One region of the Brevibacillus sp. MS2.2 genome, then DNA from elsewhere that is predicted to be linked to it. Evidence: predicted binding sites of a transcription regulator. Region 1 holds the regulator's gene; the other holds the start of a gene.
The links. Region 1 encodes LexA, which represses DNA repair genes until DNA is damaged. Its sites were predicted from a motif close to CGAACATATGTTCG; they were not measured.
Positions count from the first base shown of each region.

Region 2: HP568_RS12335 (carbohydrate kinase) is a predicted target of LexA. The motif match lies at 2,064-2,077, and genes of this name have one in related genera.

Region 1 is NZ_JABSUZ010000020.1:52,898-57,323, forward strand. Features, by position in the region: gene HP568_RS18225 (HelD family protein) at 1-1,116, opposite strand, end outside; gene crcB (fluoride efflux transporter CrcB) at 1,155-1,520, opposite strand; gene HP568_RS18235 (DUF896 domain-containing protein) at 1,618-1,815, opposite strand; gene yneA (cell division suppressor protein YneA) at 1,892-2,230, opposite strand; gene lexA (transcriptional repressor LexA) at 2,393-3,016, shown strand; gene HP568_RS18250 (DUF456 domain-containing protein) at 3,068-3,553, opposite strand; gene HP568_RS18255 (DUF4269 domain-containing protein) at 3,661-4,269, shown strand; gene HP568_RS18260 (SOS response-associated peptidase family protein) at 4,215-4,426, opposite strand, start outside.
Region 2 is NZ_JABSUZ010000011.1:15,382-19,807, forward strand. Features, by position in the region: gene HP568_RS12315 (pirin family protein) at 1-208, opposite strand, end outside; gene HP568_RS12320 (DoxX family protein) at 263-649, opposite strand; gene HP568_RS12325 (FMN-dependent NADH-azoreductase) at 725-1,351, opposite strand; gene HP568_RS12330 (MarR family winged helix-turn-helix transcriptional regulator) at 1,486-1,932, opposite strand; gene HP568_RS12335 (carbohydrate kinase) at 2,120-3,220, shown strand; gene HP568_RS12340 (pseudouridine-5'-phosphate glycosidase) at 3,224-4,150, shown strand; gene HP568_RS29745 (hypothetical protein) at 4,229-4,426, opposite strand, start outside.

The sequences.
Region 1 (4,426 bases):
CAGGAAGCATTGACGAATAAAATCACCCGGAATGGAAAAGACTTGCTTCGTCTTGTTGTATAAAAAGCTGAGCTTCTTAAAAGGAATTCTTGTGTCGACGATATGACGAATGTATTGCTCAAGCGCCTCCCGACAAGCGAGTGATCCTTTGAAGCGAAGTCTGTTTCGCGTCATTTCTTGCTGGCGCTCATCCTGCCCCTCTTCGAAGAACAATTGAAGGGGCTTATCAGGACTCACGATTTTCCATCCTTTTGGCAGCAGAGGCTTCACAAGACGTGCTGCCCAATCTACAAAGGTAGACTGTTGAACGTCATCGACCCCCAACTCAGGCAAAACCTCGGATATATAGGTAAGAAACATCCGGTTAGGTGCAAACACCATGAACTTTTTGGACATCATGGAATCCTGGTAGTTATAAATCAAATAGGAGAGTCGGTGCAGCGCGATGGTCGTTTTTCCGCTCCCTGCTACTCCTTGCACAACAATGGGCCGTTCTTTTTCCGCCCTGATAATATCATTTTGCTCAGATTGAATCGTTGCGACGATGTCTTTTAGTCTGCTATCGTTCGCCTGATTCAGATTGGCTGCCAAAAATTCATCGATGAAGCCCTCTTGCAAAAACTCGTCGGGATGCCCCATCTCACGGTTAATCGTTTCTTTTACTGCTCCATCATAGATGCCGACGATCTTTCCGTCTTCGATCGCAAAATTACGCTTTAATCGAACTTCACCACGTACGATCTCGCGTCCCATCCGGTAAAACGCGTCTTTGCTCTCACCGGAATAATAAAGACTGGCGATAGGCGCACGCCAATCCACGACGACAGAATCAAACGTATCACTGCGTACAATTCCCCGTTTTCCTATGTAGACCTGGTCCAGCTCGTAGATTTCATCCTTCAAGAAATCCACTCTGCCGAAATAAGGCTTCTCTCGCCCCTGATCTTCTAGGTAACGCAAATCCTTTGCCTTATTATAGTTAACGACCTGTTTCACATAGTCATCTGTTGCCTCGCGAATATCATTACGAAGCTGCTCCATTTCTTCGTCGATCGCTGAAATGGTATCATCCAGCTTTTTTTGTTCCAATTCATAATCACGATGCTGTGTACTCACAATCATTCCCCCTCACATGTATCGTGTCATTGAACGTATTAGGACCATTGCCTAGCCAACCATATTCCAACCGCACAAGAAAGTAGTCCGACTCCCAAACTGAGAAGAGCGTACAAAGTGCCACGCAACAAGTGGCCTTCTCCCCAAAAAGAGACCACTTCCAAGGAGAAGCTAGAGAACGTCGTAAATCCTCCCATGACCCCCGTTGCAAATAAAAGATAGAGTGTCGGAGATAAAATGCCACGTTCTTTCCCTAGCACGAACAAGATGCCGATGATCAAAGATCCACAAACATTGGCGATCCAGGTTCCCCACGGCCATCCCGGTTGGTTTGCGAGTAAAGACAATAGGTAGCGCAAAAGAGAGCCAACTGCTCCTCCAACCGCCACAGCTATCCAGGCCATCGCTTTCCCTCCTTGGCTATCAAAGCTGTTATGTATGTCACAGAAAAAGACACCCTAGCGTCAAGCGAGGATGTCTGTCGTATCAGTAATTGTTATCTTACTGTTTTGGCTTATTTTCTTCAAGGTCTTCCACATAACGGATGGAATCCAAATTTGCTCTCAATGAAAGCTTAACGGCGTCAATGTACTTTTGGCGCAATGCTTTTTGTTCAAGCTTTTCCTCTTCGGTCAAACCTTCTTCGCGAGATTTTTTGACCAATTCGTTAATGCGTTTAATTTCTGCGTCAGATACCACTGCTGGTTCCTCCCACTCTGTAGTAGTGCCGCTTCATTATACCACATTCGAATGATCCCGCAAGACAGCCGAACACTTACGGAGTATCAGGAAGGATGAGAGTCTGACCTGGATAAATCCTGTTGCTCTCTAAACCGTTCGCATCTTTAATCTCTATTATATAGTCTCGAACATCCATATGCGGATCTGGATTGTATTGAACAGCTAATGACCATAGGCTATCTCCAGATTGTACGGTTACTTCTATACCTTGTGGCTCCTCTATTGGCGAAGAAGCAAACACTAGTTCGGTCAACAAATAAAAAAAGAGAGTAAATGTAATAAGAAACAAGAGAGCTTGTCCTCTCGTGATACCAAAACGAACACGGCGTTCTTCTTTTTTCTCGAAACGATTACGAACAGTCGATGAATTCATAATAATAGCCTCCTCACAAACATACGTTCTGATCACTTATAACCTCATGATAAATGAGAACATATGTTCATGTCAACAAAGAATCGAACTTATGTTTGTCGAACGCAAGCTCCCATGGTATAATATAGGAAAATATGTTCGAGAAATCAGGGGTGTCTTTCTATGTCAAAATTATCGAGTAGACAACAAGCCATCATCGAGTTCATACGAAAGGAAGTTCGTGATAAAGGATATCCGCCATCTGTACGTGAAATCGGAGAGGCTGTTGGACTAGCTTCCAGCTCAACGGTACATGGGCATTTGGCACGCTTAGAGAAAAAAGGCCTCATTCGTCGAGATCCTACCAAACCTCGCGCCATCGAATTGCTATCCGATGAAGATCGTTTTCAAGACAATTTCGAAGACTCTGTCGTCCGTGTGCCAGTAATCGGAAAAGTAACCGCTGGACAACCGATTACTGCCATTGAGGATGTGGAAGAATACTTCCCTCTTCCAGACAATATCGTGACTTCTGACAAGGTTTATATGCTGCGCGTCTCCGGGAACAGTATGATTGATGCCGGAATTCTCGACGGAGATTACGTAATCGTTCGCCAACAGCACGTAGCAAACAATGGTGACATTGTCGTAGCGATGACAGAAGAAGACGAAGCGACCGTCAAAAGATTTTTCAAAGAGAAGAACCACTTCCGTCTCCAACCGGAAAATGCCACGATGGAACCGATCATTCTGGAGCATGTCACCATTCTCGGTAAAGTCATCGGTGTTTATCGACTCATTCACTAGTTTCCACGTAAAAAAAGGACAGCCTCGGCTGTCCTTTTCGTTTTCTATATGTTATCTGGCGACAAAAAACCAGATGATCATCGAAACTTGCAAGATGACTTTTACGACTGCACTGCCCAAAAATCCGATCAATGAACCTACGCCCGCTTTCACTGCTCGCTCCATCGATTGCTTCTGCACCATTAACTCTACAAGAACGACGAATACGAACGGCAAAATCAGCATACCAAACGGTGGGAAAACGAAAATCCCAAGAATAATTCCGACCGCCGCAGCAATGGACGACCATTTGGACCCTCCGTACCTTTTCACGAAGTACATGTTCGTCAGTAAGTCAGCACCGTAAAGCAGAATACTTAGAACGACCATTCCCCACCAAAAGGAGGCCGGCAATCCCGCTCCCGGATCTGCAATGAAAAAGTGATAGAGCAAGAAGCCCGCCCACAGTAATATCGTATCAGGTAAAACGGGTAAAAAAATTCCTGCGATGCTTAGCAAGAACAATAACACAACCACTACCCACAAAAATATTTCCATCTACTACACTCCCTTCATCTAGGTATACGAGTGATGACCAATTTCGTTGCGTACTTATTCACTTTTGTCTAAACTATTTTAAAAGAAAGTAGACTGGAGGTAGTCTCATGAGAAATTGGCATGATCTTTCTTACTTGGGTAGAGGGACGATGCGCCAAAAAGCGGCGTGGGACGCGATACAACAGACCCACATCATGGAGGTACTATCCGAATTCCGTCCTGTGCTTGCCGGAACCATCCCATTAGATATTGACGTTGTGCAAAGCGATTTGGATATTATTTGCGAGAGTCACGATCTGGAACAGTTTGAGCAAGCTGTTCGTACAGCGTTTGGATGCTTTCCCGGATTTGAAGTGACACACCTAGATGTAAAAACTACTCCTACGTGCGTAATCTCGTTTTTCACAGCTGACTTTTGGTTTGAATTGTTTGCTCAACCGGTAGCTGTCGAAAAGCAAAATGCCTATCGTCATATGGACATCGAAGCACGATTGCTAGACATAGGAGGCGTGCATGCGTACCAACATATCAGAGCTCTGAAGCAAAACGGCATCAAAACAGAGCCTGCATTTGCTCGATACTTTCATATTCCGGGTGATGATCCATACGAGGCTTTGTTGCAATTAGAGTCGTTAACCGAACAGGAATTACGACAAAGAGTTCAGGTCCTACGAAAGGATTCATCTTCAAACAATGAGTCGATCTCTACTTCTTGAATGCAGGAAGGATCATCATTTTTCGGGCTGCCCACTTTGGTGGATACCGGATACACCATCATCTCGCTGGAATCATAGGGGGTAAACAGCGACTGGAGCTGCAACCGATCATACTTCTCTCGATCAAGCCATAAGTCCTCGTCCTCTTTTTTTAAGA
Region 2 (4,426 bases), on a different contig from region 1:
CGTACGACAAAATTTCGAAGCCGGAGTGAGGGTGCAGCGGAATTTCAAATGTCTTCAGTGATTTTGCCCATGCCCAGTAAAATAGTGGTCCTACCCGTTTGACAACGGAGCCTTCATGAGGGAAGCCAATTGGTTTGTTCTCTACGATTTCACCGTCGCCAAAATGTCCTTTTGCTTGCTGGTCCTGTTTGTAGACGAGGATTTCCATCTGATGTTCCTCCCTTAGTACGATTGCTGACTTACGGGTGGTGAGGAGTCACCATTAAAACAAAACGTATGCGCCTGGACCGATCAACGCTACACCAATAACAACTGCGATTAACGTGAGGTTGTATTCGAATCCGTTTTGTGTGACCCAATATCCATTTTGACCGTGTACTTTCAGAATGGCAACCAGCATTGTGAAAGCAAGCAAAATAGAACTTGCCCAGATACCTACGCCTGCCGCAAACATCAGACCGCCAACGAGTTCAGCGAATCCAGCGACAAAGGCCATCGCTACGCCAGGTTTTACTCCGATGGACTCCAGCCAGCCGCCTGTTCCTTTCAAACCATAACCCCCAAACCAGCCAAACAACTTCTGCGCACCATGACCTGCAAACGTCAAACCGATGACCAAACGAATTAACAACAATCCAGTATCCAACACTTTTCATCTCTCCTTAATTGTTTTTAATTAGTATATCTTTATTTTGAGATATTTGTCCAAAAAGGCTGGCGGGCCTTAGAAGGATTCCGCCAGTTTTGCTGCTTTTTCTACACCAGCTGCAACGAGCTCAGCTGCTTTGTCTTGGAATTGGTTGTGACCTTCTACGATCACTTCAGTTACATTGCTGATGCCCCAGAAGCCGAGGATCGTGCGAACGTATTTGTTTGCCATTTCAATCTCAGCCATAGGCCCTTCGGAATAAACGCCACCGCGTGCGCTCAACAGAGCTACTTTTTTGTCGCCCATCAGACCAACTGGACCTTCAGCAGTGTACTTGAATGTTTTGCCTGCTTGGGAGAGGTAATCCATATAGGAGTGCAGAACAGCAGGAACAGTGAAGTTCCACATTGGGAAAGCAAATACGATTTTGTCTGCTTCTGTAAACTGGTTCAGGTATTTGTTAACCAAGTCAGCACGTTTTTGCTCATCAGCAGACAGCTCGATGCCGTTTCCTGCTTTCCACATAGCAGTCAGCATATCGTTACCGTAATAAGGGAGGTTTTCAGCAAACAGATCCAACTCAACGATTTCGTCATTTGGATGTGTTTCTCTGTATGCTTTCGTGAAAGCTTCGTACAGCTTTACACTTGTTGCCTGCTCAACTGGGCGATCGTTTGCTTTAATAAAAAGTACTTTACTCATGAAAATTTCATTCCCCTTCCATTTAGTAAGTTGCTAACTTTTAATGCGTAAATCTTGATTTTAAGATTATTACGTATCAGATCGTTTGTCAACACTTTTTTGAAACGATTGTAGTGGTAGGAGGGACTGCTCATCTAATAAGTAGCCTGAGCAGTGCGTCCCAACTTTTTTAGCAGTTCGATTGCTTGACGCTGTTCTTCTGGTGTGAGACCTTCCATCGCTTTCTCAATGGCGAGTTGATGAGGAGGGAAGATTTCGGACAAAAATTGATGCCCTTTTTCTGTGAGTTCCGCATAAATGACGCGGCGGTCTGCCGAACAGGGCTTGCGAATGAGCAGTTGCTTCTTTTCGAGTTTGTCCACAACGTATGTGATGTTTCCGCTGGAGATCAAGATTTTTTCGCCAATTTGCTGCAATGGTTGAGGACCTTTATGAAATAATACCTCTAGTACCCCGAATTCAGTCGGATTAAGTCCATGCTCGCGAATGTGACGATTGGAGTGAGCGGTAACCCAGTTGTATGACCTTGATAAAACTACAAAAAGATCGAGGGGATCATTTCGCAGTGGTTTGTCAGACATATGGACCCTCCTATACATCAAAATTTCGATATCTCTAATTTAAGATAATCCTACATGATCGTATTCCTATTTGTCAAATTGAGATAAAAATAAAATAAAAAACACGCTTGTACAAACAGTTGTCTTCATGATAAACTTTTGTTTGTAAACAAGCTGTGAAAGCGAAACAGAAGAAAGGAGGATGACCGTGGAAAAAGACATGCAGATCCTTCATCATATCCGGCAAAATCCTTTTATCACGCAACAGGAGCTGGCTGATCTGATTGGCATCTCACGTTCAGCGGTAGCTGGCTACATCGCACAGTTGACCAAACGCGGGGAAATCAAAGGACGGGCTTATGTACTTCGTGATGAAGGAATGATTGCTTGTATCGGTGGGGCCAACCTGGACCGCAAAGCACGCGGCAAGCAACAGGTGCGTCTACACTCATCCAATCCCGTAACGATTATGGAATCGTGTGGAGGGGTGGCACGGAATATCGCGGAGAACCTCGGTCGTCTTGGCTGCAATACGTCACTCATCACCAGCATTGGTGAGGACAAAGAAGGCGAATGGCTCTTGCAGGAGACGAAAAAGCACGGGGTGCACATCAGCCAAGTGTGGCGACTGCCTACACAGCGTACGGGAACGTATACGGCGCTTCTCGATATTGATGGCGAGATGGTTGTTTCCTTGGCGAACATGGATATTTACGATGCTCTCACACCGGAGATGTTCGCGGAGAAATGGTCGCACATTGCAGCAGCCCACGTGGTTTTCATCGATACAAACATTCCGGCGGACTGCTTGGCGTACATCATCGAACGTTGCCGGGAGGAAAACATCCTGCTCTTCGTTGACCCGGTCTCTTCAATAAAAGCAAAGAAGCTCCCACAGCAATTGGACGGAGTAGAAGCGATTTTGCCGAATCGCGAAGAAGCCGAGCTGATGGCTGGCATGAAGATCACGACGATCGAAGAATGCGCCGAGGCTTGCCGCAAGATTAGGGAACGAGGCGTCAAGCACGTCATTGTGACCTTGGGCGAAGAAGGCATTTATTATCAATCCGATGAAGTTGAGGAGCATATGGCTCCATATCCAACGGAAGTAGTAGATGTAACAGGTGCGGGAGATGCGTTCGCGTCGGGCCTCTTGTATGGCATTGTAAACGGAGAGTCTTTCCAGAGAGCATGTCGCCTTGGATTGGCAGCATCCGCTCTGACATTGCAAACAGAGCAGTCCGTATCTCCTCTATTAAAAGCAGAACAATTGGAACTGGCCGTAGAACAATTCGAAAAGGAGCGATAAGAGATGAAACAATATTTGACCTTTACTGAGGAAGTACGCCACGCACTGGAGAACAACCTGCCGGTAGTTGCTCTGGAGACGACGATTATTTCGCACGGTATGCCATATCCGCAAAACATTGAAATGGCAAAAGAAGTAGAGCAAATCATTCGCGACAACGGTGCTGTACCAGCTACGATCGGGATCATGGACGGCAAAATCAAAATCGGTTTGACTGACAGCGAGCTGGAAGAGTTTGCGACGAACAAAAATGTAGCAAAAGTAAGCCGTCGCGACTTCGCTTACATTTTGGCTAGCGGTAAAATCGGTGCGACTACAGTAGCCGCTACCATGATCGCAGCTGAGATGGCTGGCATCCACATGTTTGCAACTGGTGGTATCGGCGGGGTACACCGTGAAGGCGAAATCACTTGGGACGTGTCTGCTGACCTGACTGAGCTGGCGCAAACTGATGTAGCTGTAGTATGCGCAGGGGCGAAATCGATCCTCGATATCGGCCGCACCCTCGAATATTTGGAAACACAAGGTGTACCAGTTGTGGGCTACCGCACAGATGAATTCCCATCCTTCTTCGCTCGCGAAAGCGGATTTGGCGTAGACATGCGCATCGATACACCGGAAGAAGTCGGTAAGATGATGAACACCAAATGGGATCTGGGACTCAAAGGCGGTATGATTATCGCGAACCCAGTACCAGAATCCGATGCACTCAACCACCAGGAAATCGAGGCTGTGATCCAAAAAGCACTCGCAGAAGCAAAAGAAAACAACATTGCAGGTAAACAGGTAACGCCATTCATGCTCGATAAAGTGAAAAAGCTGACAGAAGGCAAGAGCTTGGCAACGAACATCGCGCTGGTGAAACACAATGCTGAAGTAGCTGCGAAAATCGCGGTAGCTTATCAGAAAGAAGCGAATCAAGGTAAATAAGAGAGATTGAACAACTAAATAGTTTTAAAAAAAACGAGCCTCTAGAATCGCTTCTAGGGCTCGTTTCGTTTATTTTACTCACTCCCACCAATGTTGCATTCCACGAATTCCAACATCCCACAGCTTGGCGTTTCCGGAAACGATAATGGTAATTTCGTTTACCTCGTTAAAAGGCATCTCCCTTAAAGCTTCTGCCCCTTGATAGGATTGTTCGTTTAACGGAGTTATTTCTTGTCCGTCTACGATGATTTTGGCTTCACCCTTAGAGTCTCCATT